Regions from separate parts of the Rhodopseudomonas telluris genome, predicted to be linked through region 3. Evidence: predicted binding sites of a transcription regulator. Region 3 holds the regulator's gene; each other region holds the start of a gene.
The links. The regulator PhoB, encoded in region 3, activates phosphate uptake and scavenging genes when phosphate is short. The targets are predictions, from matches to a motif close to TGTCATNNANCTGTCAT.
Positions count from the first base shown of each region.

Region 1: the regulator PhoB is predicted to act here: its motif matches at 2,530-2,546, upstream of ugpB (sn-glycerol-3-phosphate ABC transporter substrate-binding protein UgpB).
Region 2: the regulator PhoB is predicted to act here: its motif matches at 2,073-2,089, upstream of ACFFJ6_RS19330 (inorganic phosphate transporter).
Region 4: the regulator PhoB is predicted to act here: its motif matches at 1,962-1,978, upstream of phnF (phosphonate metabolism transcriptional regulator PhnF).

Region 1 covers NZ_JBHLWM010000004.1:157,897-162,025, reverse strand. The annotation lists gene ACFFJ6_RS10640 (ABC transporter substrate-binding protein) at 1-267, opposite strand, end outside; gene ACFFJ6_RS10635 (PilZ domain-containing protein) at 686-970, opposite strand; gene ugpB (sn-glycerol-3-phosphate ABC transporter substrate-binding protein UgpB) at 1,053-2,393, opposite strand; gene ACFFJ6_RS10625 (sensor histidine kinase) at 2,664-4,129, shown strand, end outside.
Region 2 covers NZ_JBHLWM010000008.1:387,878-392,006, reverse strand. The annotation lists tRNA gene ACFFJ6_RS19345 (tRNA-Ser) at 50-143, shown strand; gene ACFFJ6_RS19340 (alpha/beta hydrolase family protein) at 273-1,199, opposite strand; gene ACFFJ6_RS19335 (TetR/AcrR family transcriptional regulator) at 1,261-1,830, shown strand; gene ACFFJ6_RS19330 (inorganic phosphate transporter) at 2,134-3,762, shown strand; gene ACFFJ6_RS19325 (TonB-dependent receptor) at 3,791-4,129, opposite strand, start outside.
Region 3 covers NZ_JBHLWM010000001.1:170,746-174,874, forward strand. The annotation lists gene pstA (phosphate ABC transporter permease PstA) at 1-204, shown strand, start outside; gene pstB (phosphate ABC transporter ATP-binding protein PstB) at 201-1,025, shown strand; gene phoU (phosphate signaling complex protein PhoU) at 1,051-1,767, shown strand; gene phoB (phosphate regulon transcriptional regulator PhoB) at 1,821-2,534, shown strand; gene ACFFJ6_RS00805 (GcrA family cell cycle regulator) at 2,916-3,425, opposite strand; gene ACFFJ6_RS00810 (aspartate aminotransferase family protein) at 3,883-4,129, shown strand, end outside.
Region 4 covers NZ_JBHLWM010000005.1:730,340-734,468, reverse strand. The annotation lists gene ACFFJ6_RS14935 (carbon-phosphorus lyase complex subunit) at 1-833, opposite strand, end outside; gene phnH (phosphonate C-P lyase system protein PhnH) at 833-1,441, opposite strand; gene phnG (phosphonate C-P lyase system protein PhnG) at 1,444-1,902, opposite strand; gene phnF (phosphonate metabolism transcriptional regulator PhnF) at 2,026-2,754, shown strand; gene phnE (phosphonate ABC transporter, permease protein PhnE) at 2,986-3,834, opposite strand; gene phnE (phosphonate ABC transporter, permease protein PhnE) at 3,831-4,129, opposite strand, start outside.

The sequences.
Region 1 (4,129 bases), on a different contig from region 3:
CTCGTCGTCGACCTGCACGTAGGTGACCTCGCGGCCACCGAGCTTGCCGCCGAGCTGCTCGACGCGCAGCCGGAAGCCGTCGTCGATGAACTGGCCGAGCTTCGCATACGTGCCGGTGTAGGGCAGCATCAGCCCGACCTTGAGCGGCGCGGCCTGCGCCAGCGCGGGCGTCGCGAAGCGCGGCAGGCTGGCGAGCGTGGCGGCCCCGGCCGCGCCGGTGAGCAGAGCGCGGCGTGATAAAGACGGCAGACGTCGACTGTCGGACATGGCGTTCCTACCCCTTGGTGTTTGTTTGTTCGGTGTTTTTTATGCTGTGAGTCCATCCCGGCGTCGCCGCCGGCCGGGCCTTGGTGCCGAACCTTGAGCGGCAGCATAATTCAGGACACAACGAAGGCAAGAATTATAGTGCAGATTTGGTGCAGCCGGCTCTGAGCGCTGGGGCAGGATGCGGAGCCCGCGGTTCGGGATGGCTTAACCTCTCCTGCCGGCGAGGGAGGTCGGATCGCGCAGCGATCCGGGTGAGGGCACTGATCTCCGCGGATCTCAGCTCAGACTCACTGCTCGGGGCGCCCTCACCCCAGCCCTCTCCCGCAAGCGGGAGAGGGGGCGCGCTGGGCGCGGGGCGCCTCCCAACCCTCTCCGGCGCGTGGGAGACGGAGCGCGCTGGGCGCGGGGCCGTTTCGCGCTAATCGCCGAAGGCGACGCCGATGCGGTTCTGTTTGATCCAGACGAGGCGGCAGGAGCGAACGCCACCGGACGTCACCAGGCGGAACCGCTCCGGGACGTAAGCGGTGTTCTCGACTTCGATGGCGGCTCCCTCCTCCGAGATGTTGAGCAGGACGCAGCCGAGGCTGACGCCGTTGAAAGAAACATGAGCTGGTTCCCCGACGTCGCGTCGAGGAAATCTGCGATTGTCATCCACCCTGAGGTCCGTTTTTTTCCAGTCCTTGCCGGCGACGGCGGACGCCATCGCAGTCCGGCAGGTGACAAACACCACACATCAGGAAAAATGCCGCCGCTACCCGATCTGCGCAATCACTGCCCGGCAGATATCAGGGCTGAGTGCGCTCGAACTGCCGCAGCAGCTTGTTGCCGCGCTCGACGGCCGAATCCATCGCGTCTCCGGCGGGCTTCCGGCCGCTGAAAGCCTGTTCGAGTTCATCGTCGATGACATCGCGGATCAGCACGAAGGACCCGAGCCGCAGGCCGCGCGAATTATCGGTCGGCGGTTTCAGCGTCATCTGCTCGATCGAGATCGCGGTTCCGGGGTTGCGGTCGTAGAAGCCCTGCGCCCGGCTCAGCTCGTAGGCGGCGCGCGTCACCGGCAGATAGCCGGTGGCCTGATGCCAGGCTGCCTGCACCTCCGGCCGTGACAGATAGGCGAAGAATTTCGCCACGCCTTTATATTCAGCTGCCGGGCGGCCGCGCAGCACCCACAGGGTGGCGCCGCCGATGATGGTGTTTTGCGGCGCAGCGGCCACGTCCGGCCAATATGGCAGCCGGCCATAGCCGACCTCGAATTTGGAGTTGGCGATGATGTCGGCGCGGGTCGCCGAGGAGCCGATGAAGATGCCGCAGTCGCCGCGCTGGAACCGCGGCTCGGCCGTCGTGGCGCGGCCGCCATAGTCGAACGCCTTGGTCTTCTGCCATTCGGCCAGCCGGGCGACGTGGCGGATCAGCAGCGGATTGTTGAACACCAGCACGGCGTCGAGCCCGCCGAGGCCGTTGGCGCGGGTCGCCAGCGGCAGGTCGTGATAGGCGGAGAAATTCTCGACATTGATCCAGGACGGCCACGACGTGGTGAAGCCGCAGGCCGCGCCGCTCTCGACCAGCTTCTGCGCCGCGGCGCCGAGCTCCGGCCAGGTGCCGGGCGGCTTGTCGGGATCGAGCCCGGCTTTCCGGAACAGCGTCTTGTTGTAGTACAGGATCGGCGTCGAGGCGTTGAACGGAAACGACAGCATGTTGCCGGCGAGATCGACGTAATAGCCGGCCACCGCCGGCAGATAGTCGGCCGGCGAGAACGCCTCGTTCTCGTCGCGCATGAGTTCATAGACCGGATAGACCGCGCCCTTGGCCGCCATCATGGTGGCGGTGGCGATCTCGTTGACCTGCACGATCGCCGGCTGGCTCGAGGAACGGAATGCGAAGATCGAGGCCGTCACCGTCTCGGTGTAGTTGCCCTTGTAGCTGGGCACCACGCGGTAATCCGACTGTGAGGCGTTGAAATCCGCCGCCAGCTTTTCCAGCTGCCGGCCGAGCTGACCCGACATCGCGTGCCACCAGGCAATATCGGTGGCCGCTCGCGCAGGCCCCGCCCCCGCGAACGCCAGCAGCGTGGCGAATGTCAGCAGGATACTGGCTCGCCCCCGCCGCCGTTTACTCCCGATAGCCATGTCCTGCGCCGGTCTGCTACATTGGCGGGACTTCTCCGGCCCCGGTCTCGGGATGCAACTCTATGGGATCGATCTTGCTGCTGTCCAGTCGAGCCGCGACGCCAGATGCGGCCGCAGCTTCGGTCGACGTCCGGTTCGTCATATCGGCATCATGCGCGGCCGGCCCGTGCGCAGCGATCGCCATCCGCAAGGCCGACTGATTTGGACCCGGTAGCAGCGCGCCAGGACGGCAGCAGCGACGCGCGGGCGAGCTTCGCCAGCCGCTCCGGACTGGTGCGGCTGGTGCGCGCCGTGCCGATCCGCTGGCGCATCCTGTCGATCGCGGCGCTGAACTCGCTGGTGGTGTTGATCCTCGCCAGCATGATCTGGAGCGGCGCCCGGGTGCTGAGCACGGCATGGGACGACGTCCGCCAGGTGCGCGCGTCGGACCAGATCCTCGCCCTGCTGGAAAGCGAGACCGGGCGGCTGCAGAACCTCATCCACCGCTACATCAACCAGCCGAGCCCGGACCTGTTCGCCGAGATCCTGCTGCTGCGCGAGGCCGTGCTGGGCACGCTCAGCAACCGCGCCTCGACCGACCCGATGCTGTCGGGCTCGGTGGACGAGCTGGAGCGCGTGACCGAGCGCTTTCTCAACGGCTTCGGCGATCTGCGCGCGCTGCAGACCAAGATCAAGGATACCTACGAGAACCGGGTCCAGGGACCGGCGCGCGACATCGCCGCGCTGTATTCGGTGATCGAGGGCGCCACCGGCCGGCGCGACGCGCCGATCTGGCCGGCGCTCGGCCGCTCGCGCGAGGCCTTCACGGCGATGCTGGTGGCGGCCAATTCGTATTATCTGTCGCTCTCCAAGGAGGCGGCCGAGGACGCGCGGCGCAACACCGAGACGATCGAGCGCACCGTGCCGGTGATGATCGGGCTGTCCGACAACGACCTGCAGCGCATGGCGCTGGAGAAGCTGAAGCAACGCGCGGCGGCGCTCAGCGACGGGCTGCAGGACCTCTCGCAGCAGCTCGCCAGCCGCAGCGACCTGCTGCGGCATTCGATCGACGCCAGCCAGGCGGCGACGATCGCGGCGATCGACGCGCTGTCGGTGAAGATGCGCCAGCGCGAGCAGAAGGCGCAGCAGACCTTCGACCGCACCCTGACCAACATCTCGCGCAAGGTGCTGTGGATCGCGGTGATCTTCATCGCGGTGATCCTGGTGGCCAGTACGATCATCGCGCTCAGCATCCGCAAGCCGCTGCACCAGATCCTGTCGGCGATGCACGCCATCACCTCGGGCGATTACGGCCGGCGGGTCGCCGGCACCGACGCCCGCGACGAGGTCGGCGCGATGGCGCGCGCCGTCGAGGTGTTTCGCGAGAACGCGATCGACAAGCGCCGCGCCGAGGACGACCTGCGCGCCTCCAAGGAGAAGGCCGAGAGCGCGCTGCTCGAACTCAATACCGCGCAGCAGAATTTGATCGATGCCGAGCGGTTGGCCGCGCTCGGCGGGCTGGTGGCGGGAATCGCCCATGAGGTCAACAATCCGATCGGCATCAGCCTGACGGTGGCGTCGAGCTTCGCCCGCAAGGCGACGCTGTTCGAAGCCGACTTGAAAGGCGATACGCCGCTGCGGCGTTCACAACTCGAGGAATTCGTTCGCTCGTCGCACGATGCGGCTCATCAGCTCGTCGCAAATCTGCAGCGCGCCGCCGAACTGATCCAGTCGTTCAAGCAGGTCGCGGTCGACCG
Region 2 (4,129 bases), on a different contig from region 3:
TGGAATCGTGCTTGCGGCCCGCGACCGTGTCGGGCATATCGGGCCAGCCGGAGACGTGGCCGAGTGGCTGAAGGCGGCGGTTTGCTAAACCGTTATAGGGTTGTAAAGCCCTATCGAGGGTTCGAATCCCTCCGTCTCCGCCAGCTCCCAGCCGAATCATCGCCGTCCCGCTCAACAGACGACGCGTTCCGCCGTTAGGGTCAGCCTTTATTCAAGGCGGCGATCGCCTCCCCGTCTGTCTTATAGAATTGCGCATCCGAGCGACTGCCCCATCAGGCGCGATGGTCGATCACTTGCTTGGGCCACGGATTGGCGCCATCGCGCAGCCAGCGCAGCGAGTCGCGCCAGAAGCCTTGGGCATGGCTGTCGTGGAACAGGCTGAAATGGCCAATGCTCTGCCGGCCATAATCGGCGGGATGCAACAGCACCGCTGTCCGTTCGGCGCCGACATAATAACGCAGCGTTCGGCGGATCGCCGGCGGCGTACCGAATTCGTCGTCGGACACGGCGACGGCCAGGATCGGCGCGCGAACAGACGCCATCCGGTCGAGCACGCTCTGCCGTTCCCCCTTGGGGTGGCTGCGCTCGAAGCGCGGACCGCGGAAGCTCCATTCATGGGCGACGCCGGCTGGCAGATCCTCCAGCCAACCGAGCCGGCGGCCGGGGAAATAGCCGAACGCGGCCGTCAGCGCCGGCATCGCCACGTGCCATTTCACAAACAGCCCGAGCCGGCGGTGCGCGACGTAATCGCGCCACCACGCATATTGGGCGCCGACGGTGAGCATGCGGTCGATGCCGTGCGCGTTGTCCGCGAGGCCAGGCAGGAAGCCGCCGATGCTGTGGCCGACCACCACCAGCCGCTCGCCCCGCCCCTGCTCGCGCGCAAAGCGCAGCGCAGCCGCGAAATCCCGCTCGCCCCAGTCCCGCCAGCGATAGCCGCATCCCCTGAGCCGCGCCGGGCGCGATTGGCCGATGCCGCGATAGTCGTAGGCCAGCACGTCGAAGCCGTGCGCGGCGAGGAAATTCGCGTAGCGGTGATAGTAGCGAGCCAGCACGCCGGTCGCGGAATTGACGATCGCCGTTCCGATCGGCTCCGCCCGCGCCGCCCGAAACAGATGGCCGCCGAGAACGACGCCATCGGCGCAGCGGATCTGGACCGGGCGGGTTTCAACGGAGCTGTCGGGCGCGATCTGGTTCATGCCGCCGACGCTAACGCGGCGGCTGCGTTGTGTATATTCACTGGTCGGTATACATAGAGGCATGAGCAAGCCGCCGAACTCCACGCGCGATCGTATCGTCGAGGCCGCCGGAAAGCTGTTCCACCGGGACGGCATCCGCGCCGTCAGCGTCGACGCCGTGGCGGCCAAAGCCGGGCTCACCAAGCGGACGATCTACTATCATTTCCGCAGCAAGGACGACCTGATCGCCGCCTATCTGCAGACCCGCGACCAGCCCAACGTCGCGATCTTCCAGCGCTGGTTCACGGACGCCGAGGGCGACACCGCCGACAAGGTGCGGGCGATCTTCGACCATCTCGCCGAGAACGCGCGCAATCCCCGATGGAAAGGCTGCGGTTTCCTGCGCACCTCGGTCGAGCTGATGAACCTTCCAGGACATCCGGCAATCCAGACCGGCCGCGCCCACAAGAAGCGCACCGAAGACTGGCTTTGCGGGCTCTTTGCGCAGGACCGCCCCGAGCAAGCGGCACGCAGCCTCGCCCGCCAGGTCGTGCTGCTGATCGACGGCGCCTTCTCGGTCGTCCTGCTCAACCGGGACGCCAGCTACATGGAAACGGCCGGCGAAGCCGCCGCGCGGCTGATCCGCGGATAAGCGTCAATCACAGCCTGACCGGAAACGCCCCGTTGAAATGATGCAGTGCCGTGCCAGCCGGCATACCCGGCCTTGTGCCGGGCATCCACGTGTCGCTGACGCAAACGCCGGAAAGGCGTGGATGGCCGGGACGAGCCCCCGGCCATGACGTATCTTTTGAGCGTCCGAAGCGATCGAGAAGTCGCTGAGTTCAGTTCGGATATTCAGTCAGAGTCAGGACAATTTGTACATTTTGTCGCAGGTATCATCTGACCGTTAACGCAACCGATCAAGATCGCCCCACGATTAGTCGAGAGGCGTTCAATGACCGATTTCACCATCAATCAAACCATCGATAATAATGGGCCGATCCAGCCGGCCGGTCGGCCGAACCTGGACAAGGGGTTCAACCCGTTGACCATGATCCTGTTTGTCGGGATCCTCGCAGCCGGAATGCTCTACGTCGCCTACAGCATCTATGTCGACGTCCAGGCCACCGGCGTCCGGGTCACGACCTACGTGCCCTACATTCTGCTGCTGGTCGCGCTGCTGATCGCGCTCGGGTTCGAATTCGTCAACGGCTTCCACGACACCGCCAATGCGGTCGCGACCGTGATCTACACGCACTCGCTTCCCGCCGAGGTGGCGGTGATCTGGTCGGGCTTCTTCAACTTCCTCGGCGTGCTGGTATCGACCGGCGCGGTGGCGTTCGGCATCGTGTCGTTGCTGCCGGTCGAACTGATCCTCCAGGTCGGCTCCAGCGCCGGCTTCGCGATGGTGTTCGCCTTGCTGATCGCCGCGATCATGTGGAACCTCGGCACCTGGTATTTCGGCCTCCCCGCCTCCAGCTCGCACACGCTGATCGGTTCGATCATCGGCGTCGGCGTCGCCAACGCCCTGCTGCGCGGGCGCGACGGCACGTCGGGCGTGGATTGGAGCAAGGCGACGGAGATCGGCTACGCGCTGCTGCTGTCGCCGCTGGTCGGCTTCGTCTGCGCCGCGGTCTTGCTGCTGCTGCTCAAGCTGGTCGTGCGTAATCCCAAGCTGTACACCGCGCCGGAAGGCGACGCGGCGCCGCCGTGGTGGATTCGTGGCCTGCTGATCCTCACCTGCACCGGCGTCAGCTTCGCCCACGGCTCGAACGACGGCCAGAAGGGCATGGGCCTGATCATGCTGATCCTGATAGGCACGGTGCCTACGGCCTATGCCCTGAACCGCGCGCTGCCGGATTCGCAGATCGCTCAATTCGAACGCACTTCGTCGGCCGCCTCGGCGGTGATCTCCGCCAAGGGCGCCGGCCATAGCATCATCGGCGATCCGCGGCCCGCGGTGACGCAGTATGTGTCGCAACACCACATCAGCGAAGGCACCTATCCGTCGCTGGCGGTGCTGGTGAAGGATATCGGCGATCAGGTGCAGCGCTACGGCTCGCTCAGCAAGGTCCCGGCGGAAGCCGTCGGCAACACCCGCAACGACATGTATCTGGCGTCGGAAGCGATCCGCTTCCTGATGAAGGACAAGGAGAACGACCTCAGCAAGGACGAGGTCGCCACACTCAACGCCTACAAGGGCTCGCTCGACAGCGCGACCAAGTTCATCCCGACCTGGGTGAAGATCGCGGTCGCGATCGCGCTCGGCCTCGGCACCATGATCGGCTGGAAGCGTATTGTCGTCACCGTCGGCGAGAAGATCGGGAAGTCGCACCTCACCTACGCGCAGGGCGCTTCGGCCGAACTGGTCGCCGCCGCGACGATCGGCGCTGCCGACGTGTTCGGCCTGCCGGTGTCGACCACCCACGTACTGTCGTCCGGCGTCGCCGGTACGATGGCGGCGAACGGCTCCGGCCTGCAGATGGCGACGATCCGCAATCTGCTGATGGCCTGGGTCCTCACCCTGCCGGCTGCGATCCTGCTGTCGGGGTCGCTGTACGTCCTGCTGTCGCGGGTGCTCTGACCCGCGTCGTCACGCGTATGCCGGGGCGTCAGAATGCCCCGGCCAGCGTCAGCCGCACGGCCAGCGGTTCGGCCGGATGCACGTGGCGATCGCCGACGCCGTCGAGCGGCTCGCCGGGCAGACGCGACAGATAGTAATACTCGATCTGGTTGGTCTTGGCGTTGAACAGGTTCAGCGCGTCGAGCTGCAAGCGGATGCCGTTGTCGAAGCGATAGCCGAGACGCGCGTTGAAGATCAGCGACGCCAGCGAGGTTTCGCTGCCGTCCTCGATGAGCGGCCGCGGCCCGAAGTAGCGGCCTTTCACGGCGCCGAACCAGCCGGTCTCGCGGCCCAGCGTCAGGCCCGCGCTCGCCACCCAGGCCGGCGC
Region 3 (4,129 bases):
TTCACGGCGCTCAGCAATCAGTTCTTCAGCTTCGACCTGACCAAGACGATGGCCAACCTGCCGGTGACCATCAACAACTTCGTTCAGAGCCCCTACGATTACTGGAAGCAGCTCGCCTGGACGGGCGCTCTGCTGATCACCCTGACCGTGCTTGCCCTGAATATTGGTGCGCGCATCATCGGCGCCGAGAGGACCACGAAATGACCGAGATTTCGATTGCCACCACGCTGCCGAGCGGACCTGGCCCCGCCATCGCCAGCCAGCCCGACGGCCCGGCCAAGGTGGTGGTGCGCGATCTGAACTTCTACTACGGCCAGAACCACGCGCTGAAGCACATCAACCTCGCGCTCGCCACCAACCGGGTTACCGCCTTCATCGGCCCGTCGGGCTGCGGCAAGTCGACCCTGCTGCGGATCTTCAACCGGATGTACGATCTGTATCCGGGGCAGCGCGCCGAGGGGCAGGTGATGCTCGACGGTCAGAACGTGCTGGATCCGAAGCTCGACCTCAACCTGCTGCGCGCCCGCGTCGGCATGGTGTTCCAGAAGCCGACGCCGTTCCCGATGACGATCTATGAGAACATCGCGTTCGGCATCCGGCTGTACGAGAAGATCTCCAAGTCGGAGATGGACGGCCGCGTCGAGAAGGCGCTGCGCGGCGCCGCGCTGTGGACCGAGGTCAAGGACAAGCTCGGGGCCTCCGGCCTCAGCCTGTCGGGCGGCCAGCAGCAGCGTCTGTGCATCGCCCGCACCATCGCGGTGCGGCCCGAAGTGATCCTGTTCGACGAGCCGTGCTCGGCGCTCGATCCGATCTCGACCGCCAAGATCGAAGAGCTGATCGACGAACTCAAGGAAGACTACACGATCGCGATCGTCACCCATAACATGCAGCAGGCGGCCCGCGTCTCGGAGTCGACCGCGTTCATGTATCTCGGTGAGCTGATCGAGTTCGGCCCGACCAACAAGATCTTCACGTCGCCGAACGATCGGCGGACCCAGGATTACATCACCGGCCGCTTCGGCTGACGCGCCAGGCGCGAGGAGAACGGACATGGGCTTCGAGCACACCACCAAGGCGTTCGACGGCGACCTTCAGGAACTGACCCGCATGGTCGCCGAAATGGGCGGTCTGGCCGAACGCCAGATCGTCGACTCGGTCGACGCGCTGGTCCGGCGCGACGTCGCGCTCGGCGCGCGCGTCGTGGCGGCCGATCAGGAAATCGACCAGATGCAGCGCGCGATCGAAGAGCGCGCGGTGCTGACGATCGCGCGGCGGCAGCCGATGGCGGTCGACCTGCGCGACATCGTCGGCGCGATGCGGGTCGCCACCGACCTGGAGCGGATCGGCGATCTCTCCAAGAACATCGCCAAGCGCGTCAACGCCATCGACAGCGACTTCCACCCGCTGAAGCTGATCCGCGGCCTCGAGCACATGACCGATCTGGTGCAGTCCCAGGTCAAGGCGGTGCTGGACGCCTATACGGCGCACGATTTGCCCGCCGCGATGGTGGTGTGGAACGGCGACGAGGAAGTCGACGCGATCTGCACCTCGCTGTTCCGCGAGCTGCTCACCTACATGATGGAAGATCCGCGCAACATCTCGTTCTGCATCCACCTGATGTTCTGCGCCAAGAATATCGAGCGGATCGGCGACCACGCCACCAACATCGCCGAGACGGTGTTCTACATGATCGAAGGCCAGCAGATTCTGGACAAGCGCCCGAAGGGCGACATGACCACCTTCGCCAACGCCACGCCGGGCAACTAACGTATCGTCCGCGAACCGCGGACGGTGCCCAACGATGAAGACGAGGACGACATATGGGCGCGCGCATTCTGGTAGTTGAAGACGAGGAAGCGCTGACCACGCTGCTGCGCTACAATCTGGAATCCGACGGCTACGACGTCGAGACCGTCGCACGCGGCGACGACGCCGATACAAGGATGAAGGAGCGGATTCCGGATCTGGTGGTGCTGGACTGGATGCTGCCGGGCCTGTCCGGCATCGAACTGTGCCGTCGCCTGCGGGCGCGGCCGGAGACCAAGCAGCTACCGATCATCATGCTGACCGCGCGCGGCGAGGAAAGCGAGCGCGTCCGCGGGCTCGCCACCGGGGCCGACGACTACATCGTCAAGCCGTTCTCGGTGCCGGAACTGCTGGCGCGGGTGAAGGGTCTGCTACGGCGCGCGGCGCCGGAGCGGCTCGCCACCGTGCTGTCCTACGGCGATCTCGAACTCGACCGCGACAAGCGTCGCGTCGCACGCTCCGGCCGGCCGATCGACCTCGGTCCGACGGAGTATCGCCTGCTCGAGTTCTTCCTGGAGCATCCCGGCCGGGTGTTCAGTCGGGAGCAGCTGCTCGACGGCGTCTGGGGCCGTGACATCTATATCGACGAACGCACCGTCGACGTGCACATCGGCCGGCTGCGCAAGCTGCTCAACCCCGGCCGCGAACAGGACCCGATCCGCACCGTCCGCGGCGCGGGTTACGCGCTGGACGACCGCTTCGCCAAGGCGGAAAGCAGCCCGTCCTGATTGTTAGTTCGATCGGGATCGAGCGCGAAGGTGGCGTGAGCGACGCAGCGCCTGAACGGTAGCTCATCGGTAGCCCGCATGAGCGGAAGCGACATGCGGGGGTGACCGGTGCTTCCCGCATATCACTTCCGCTCATGCGGGCTATGATTTTGACGCCATCACAGCCGAGATCCTCCGCGAAAGCGGAGGATCTCGGATTGCAGCGGGGGCGTGTGGAGCAACTGGCGCTCTGGAATGCTGGGTCGCCCGTCTTGCGCAGGCGCTGCCGTTTGAGCGGCGACTAACATGGCGCCCAAGCGGCGCTGGTATCAGTGCCCTCTCCGCTCGCGGGAGAGGGCAGCCTCGGCGCCGGCCGCCCGTGCGGTCGGGTGAGGGGGCGTGTTACCGCGTGGTCTTCGGGGCAGCGCGGCGGCGGTCGCCGACGGGCTGGTAGGCGATGCGCGAGTGGTGCGCGCAGTAGGGCAGGCCGGGCAGCGACTTGCCGCCGCAGAAGAAGAATTCCGGATTGCTCGGATCGCCGATCGGCCAGTGGCAGGTGGCTTCGTTGAGCTCGAGCAGCGACAGCCGCTGGTTCATCGGCACCACGTTGTCGTAGGTGACCGGTTCCGGCTCGGCCTCGACTTCGAACACATGCGCGAGCGCGGTGTTGCCGCGCGCCACCGGACGTGTGACCCGCATCATATGCTGGGCCGGACGCGCCTTGCGCGGGCGCGGCGCGGCTGAGGTCGGGCTCTTGGCCCGGCCCGACAGGCCGAGACGGTGCACCTTGCCGATCACGGCGTTACGCGTCACGTTGCCGAGCTCCGCGGCAATTTGACTCGCCGACAGCCCGCCTTCCCATAATTTCTTCAACTGCTCGACGCGCTCGTCCGTCCAGGTCAATGCCGTCATCGTTCTATCCCTTCCTGCCGCGCGGCGCTGGTTCAGCGCGGAACCGCAGCTGTGAGGTCGTCCAAATGTCTTGCCGGCAGAATCCCTTAGCCCTCGCCGGACGACCATTGCCGCCCGGGCGATACGCACCCACCGAGAGCTCAATAAGGATTACAAACCGCGCACGAGATGTCGTACCCGACAGCCAAAACGCTACAATATGCCGTGACTCACGCGCAAGAGTCAGACCTGGTGCGTCCACACCTTCTCATCAAGTGAGTCATAACCGTCACAGCGGCGATGTTGCGGCAGCCCCGACGCAGGTCGTTGAAAGCCCCGGTTGACAGGCACTTCAGCGCACCTAGAATGTCCCTACGTGCCGCCTGGAAAGGCGGCACGTTTCGTTTTCGGGGTACGTTGGCCCGTGACCGCGTCGCAAGCGGCCGGCCGGCGGCCCGCTTTTCCGATTGGATCGGCCATGTCGAGCGCAGCTTCTACGTCCCATCTTTTGCCGGTATTCGCCAGGGCGGACGTCGCCTTCGAGCGCGGCGAGGGCGTCTGGCTGCACGGCGCCGACGGCGAGCGCTATCTCGACTTCACCAGCGGTGTCGCGGTCAATTCGCTCGGCCATTGCCACCCGCATCTGGTCGAGGCGCTGCAGCAGCAGGCGACGAAGCTGTGGCACATGTCGAACCTGTTCAAGAGCCCGGACGGCGAGCGGCTGG
Region 4 (4,129 bases), on a different contig from region 3:
GCGAGGCCGTAGCCGCGGGTGAAGCAGGGCGGCTCGGTGGCCGAGCCCTTGAACTGATTGACCATCTGGCACTCGGTCAGCGCGATGCTGCCGAGCGGCACGGCGAAGCCGGCGTCCTCCGCAACGAATTCGAGCTCGACCTCTCCGAAGCGGATCTCGCCGGCGAACGGATGGGTGCGGCCATAGCCGCGCTGCGTCGAATAGCCGAGCGCGAGCAGGAAGCCCTCGTCGCCGCGCGCAAGATTCTGCAGCCGCAGATCGCGATCAGCCGGAAAGCTGAGCGGCTCGCGGGTCAGATCGCCGACCGGCGCGTCGGGCCCCGGCTTCGATGTCGGCTCGATCAGACCATCGCGGCCGAGAATGTCGGTGACGCGCGGCATCGCTTCCGTCGGTGCCGGTGCGCTCGCCGGCTGCTCCGGCTCGCCGCCGGCGGCGAGTTGCGGATCGAGCAGGCGATGCGTGTAGTCGAAGGTCGGGCCAAGGATCTGGCCGCCCGGGACATCCTTGAAGGTCGACGACACGCGGCGCCGCACCGCCATCACGCCGGTGTCGAGCGGCTCGGTGGCGCCGAAGCGCGGCAGCGTGGCGCGGAAGGCGCGCAGCAGGAAGATCGCCTCGATCATATCGCCGCGCGCCTGCTTGATCGCCAGCGCGGCCAGCTCGCGATCATACAGTGAGCCTTCGGCCATCACCCGGTCGACGCCGAGCGCGAGCTGTTCGGAGATCTGCGCCAGCGTCACTTCGGGCACCGCGCGATCGCCGCGGCGCTCGTGGGCCAGCAGCCGGTGCGCATTGTCGATGGCGCGCTCGCCACCTTTGACGGCGACATACATCAGTTGCCTCCCTGTGCGACGAGCCGCGTGGTGCGCGGCAGCGCGACGATCGCATCGCCGACCGCGAGGATCAGATCGATGCCGCGCGGAAACAGCGGCGTCAGCGCGTCGCGCTGCGCCAGCAGTCCGGCCGATAGCGGCGCGCGCAGCATCGCCGTGCCACGAATGCCGGGGCCGCTGAGCTCGAACGCGAGCCCGTCATCGAGGCTGCCGAGCTGCAGAATCAATGTGGTCGAGCGATCCGGATAGTCGTTGCTGCCGAGCGCAAATTGCTCGAGGACGGGCATCGTGTCCGGATCGGCGATCAGCGCGAAGGCCGCGGCGTTCGGTTCGTCGACTTGCGGCGCCGAGGTGTGGAAGCGCAGCCATTGCGTCACTACTCCGCCGCGCGTCGCTTCATCGAGCCAGAGCGGAGTGTCGTGGTCGAACAGCGTCAGGGCGATTGCGGCGGTCGCCTCGGTGAGCGGAGCGGGGACTTGCTGCAAGCCAGTCTCCAGCCGCTGCACCGTGCCGGGTCGCGCCATCGCCTGCATCACGGCGCGAAAGGTGGTCTGCGCCGAGGTGACCTTGTCGGCGAAGCCGGCGGAGAGTTCGAACGCCATGCTCATCGTCAGCCCTCGCCTCGCACCATCGTGTAGAAATCGACCTTGGTGGCAGCCGTCCGCTCGGCCTTGCGCCGGCGCTCCGCGGCCTGCTCGGCACGCAGCGGCGCCAGCACGTTGCTCTCGACCGCCGCCGCAGTGTCGCGACGCTGGATCAACGCGTCGCACAGCGCGATCAGCTGCGCCTTCTTCTTGTCACGACCCAGCGTGTAGCCGAATCCGCATTCGCCGCTGGCGAGCCGCACGGCCGCGCGCGTCACCGTTGCTTCGCCGAGGTTGAACGGCGCGCCGTCGCCGCCGACGCGGCCGCGCACCATCACCAGGCCGTTCTCCGGCTCGCGCAGAGCTTCGCTCGCCGGCAGGTCGATCTCGGCGAGCCGGGCTGCGATCTCGTCGGCGCTGGCGTGAACCAGCACGGCCATCGCGGCCTGCCGGGTCTGCGTGCTGGTTTCGAAGGGCGTCGCCATGTTGCCTCTAGCCTGCCTCAAGTTGTCTGTGATATTAGACAACTTCATACCGGCGCGCCATGACCTTTTGATGACGAGGCCGTGAAATGCTAAACCGCACGCACAGTCAGAGCGAAGGACCAGATGTCGACACTGCAGGCGGATTCCGGCGTCGCGTTGTGGCGCAAGGTGGCGGACTCGATCGAGCGTGAGATTGTCCGCGGCGACTATCCGGCCGGTGAGAAGCTGCCGGGCGAGGTCGAACTCGCGGAGTCGCACCGGGTCAATCGCCACACCGTGCGCCGCGCTCTGGCGTCGCTCGCGGAGCGCGGACTTGTGCGGGCGGAGCGAGGCAGCGGCACCTATGTGGAGCCGGGGCGCATCGCCTATCCGTTGCGCTCGCGCACGCGCTTCTCCGAGATCGTCGGCGCCGGCGGCCGCGAGCCGCGCGGTCAATTGCTGGCGGCAAACCGCGAGGAGGCGACGCGCGAGCTGGCGCGCGAACTCGATCTTCCCGTTGGCTCGCCGCTGATCCGCATCGACAGCTTGCGGCTCGCAGACCGCGCGCCGATCTGCGTCGGCAGCACCTGGCTGTCGGCCGAACGCTTTCCCGATGCCGAGGAACTGTATCGCCGCTTCGGCTCGATGACCAAGCTGCTGGCCCAGCACGACATTCGCGATTATCGCCGCGCCTCGACGCGGATCACCGCCGCGATCGCCGATGCCGGCGACGCTGCGCGGCTCGACCTCGGCATCGGCCGGCCGGTGCTGATCGTCGAGGGCCTCGACGTCGACGGCAAAGGCCGCCCGCTATTGGCGATCCGCGCCCGCTTCGCGGCGGAGCGCGTGCAGTTCGTGGTGGAGACGGAGTAGCTAAAGTTACTTGTGCCGCCGCTGCGCTCTCACAGTAGCCGTTAGTACCGCATCGCCCCACCCTCAGCGTCATCGCCCGCGCAGGCGGGCGACCCAGCATTCCAGAGCGGCGGCTTTGAATCGCGAGCGCTCTGCAAATACTGGATCCTCCGCTTTCGCGGGGGATGACGGGAGTAGGCGGGGAGGCGGATGTGGCCAGCCTGAGGCATCAGTGCGCAGGAGGTCGTCACCCTACGCGATCGCCCGTTTGCCGATGATCGCGAAGCGCAGCCGCGTCGAGATCCAATCGATCGCTGCGACGGCGACCAGGATCATCAGGATCAGGAACGACACCTTCTGCCATTCCAGCACGCGGATCTGTTCGGCGAGTTGCAGGCCGATGCCGCCGGCGCCGACGATGCCGATGATGGTGGCCGAGCGCGTGTTCGACTCGATGAAGTACAGCACCTGACCGGCGATCACCGGCAGCACTTGCGGCATCAGGCCGAAGCGGATTTCGTGCAGCGGCGAGCCGCCGGAGGCGCGGACACCCTCGACCTGCTTGCGGTCGGCGGTCTCGATCGCCTCGGAGAACAGCTTGCCGAACGCGCCGAAGTCCGACACCGCGATCGCCAGCACGCCGGCGAACGGGCCGAGCCCGACGACGTTGATCCAGACCAGCGCCCAGATCAGCGTGTCGATGCCGCGCACGCCGTCGAGGAAGCGGCGGACCGGAAATCGGATCAACTGCGTCCGGATGATGTTGCGCGCGGCGAGCAGGCTGACCGGCAGCGCCATCAGCGCCGCCAGCGTGGTGCCGAGCAGCGCGATCGACAGCGTCTCGCCCATCGCCGACAAATAAGCAGGCAGCGACGAGCCCGGGTCCGGCGGGATCATCAGCAGCGCGAACCAGCCGAGCTGGCTCAGTCCGGCGAGGATGCGCTGCGGCGAGAAGTCCAGTTCGACCAGCCCGTAGATGAACAGCGCCAGCGCCGCCAGCGCGATCGCGGGAACGCCGAGTCGCGCCGCGGCGGGGCGTTCGAACAGATGCGGGTGACGCGCCTTCAGGTCGGCGAGGTCGGTCTGAGTCTGCGCGGTCATGCCCGGCCTCCGGTCAGGCGGCCGCGAATCCAGCCCGTCGAGATGTCGATGACGAATACGGTGACGATGATCAGCAGCAGGATGGCGCTGACGTCCGAATAATAGAACTTGCGGATCGACACGATCAGTTCCTGGCCGATGCCGCCGGCGCCGACGAAGCCCATCACCGACGCGCCGCGCACGTTGATCTCGAACCGCAGCAGCGCGTAGCTGGCGAAGCCGGACATCACCTGCGGCAGCACGGCGAAGCGCATGCAGGCGATCCAGCCGGCGCCGGTGGAGCGCACGCCCTCGA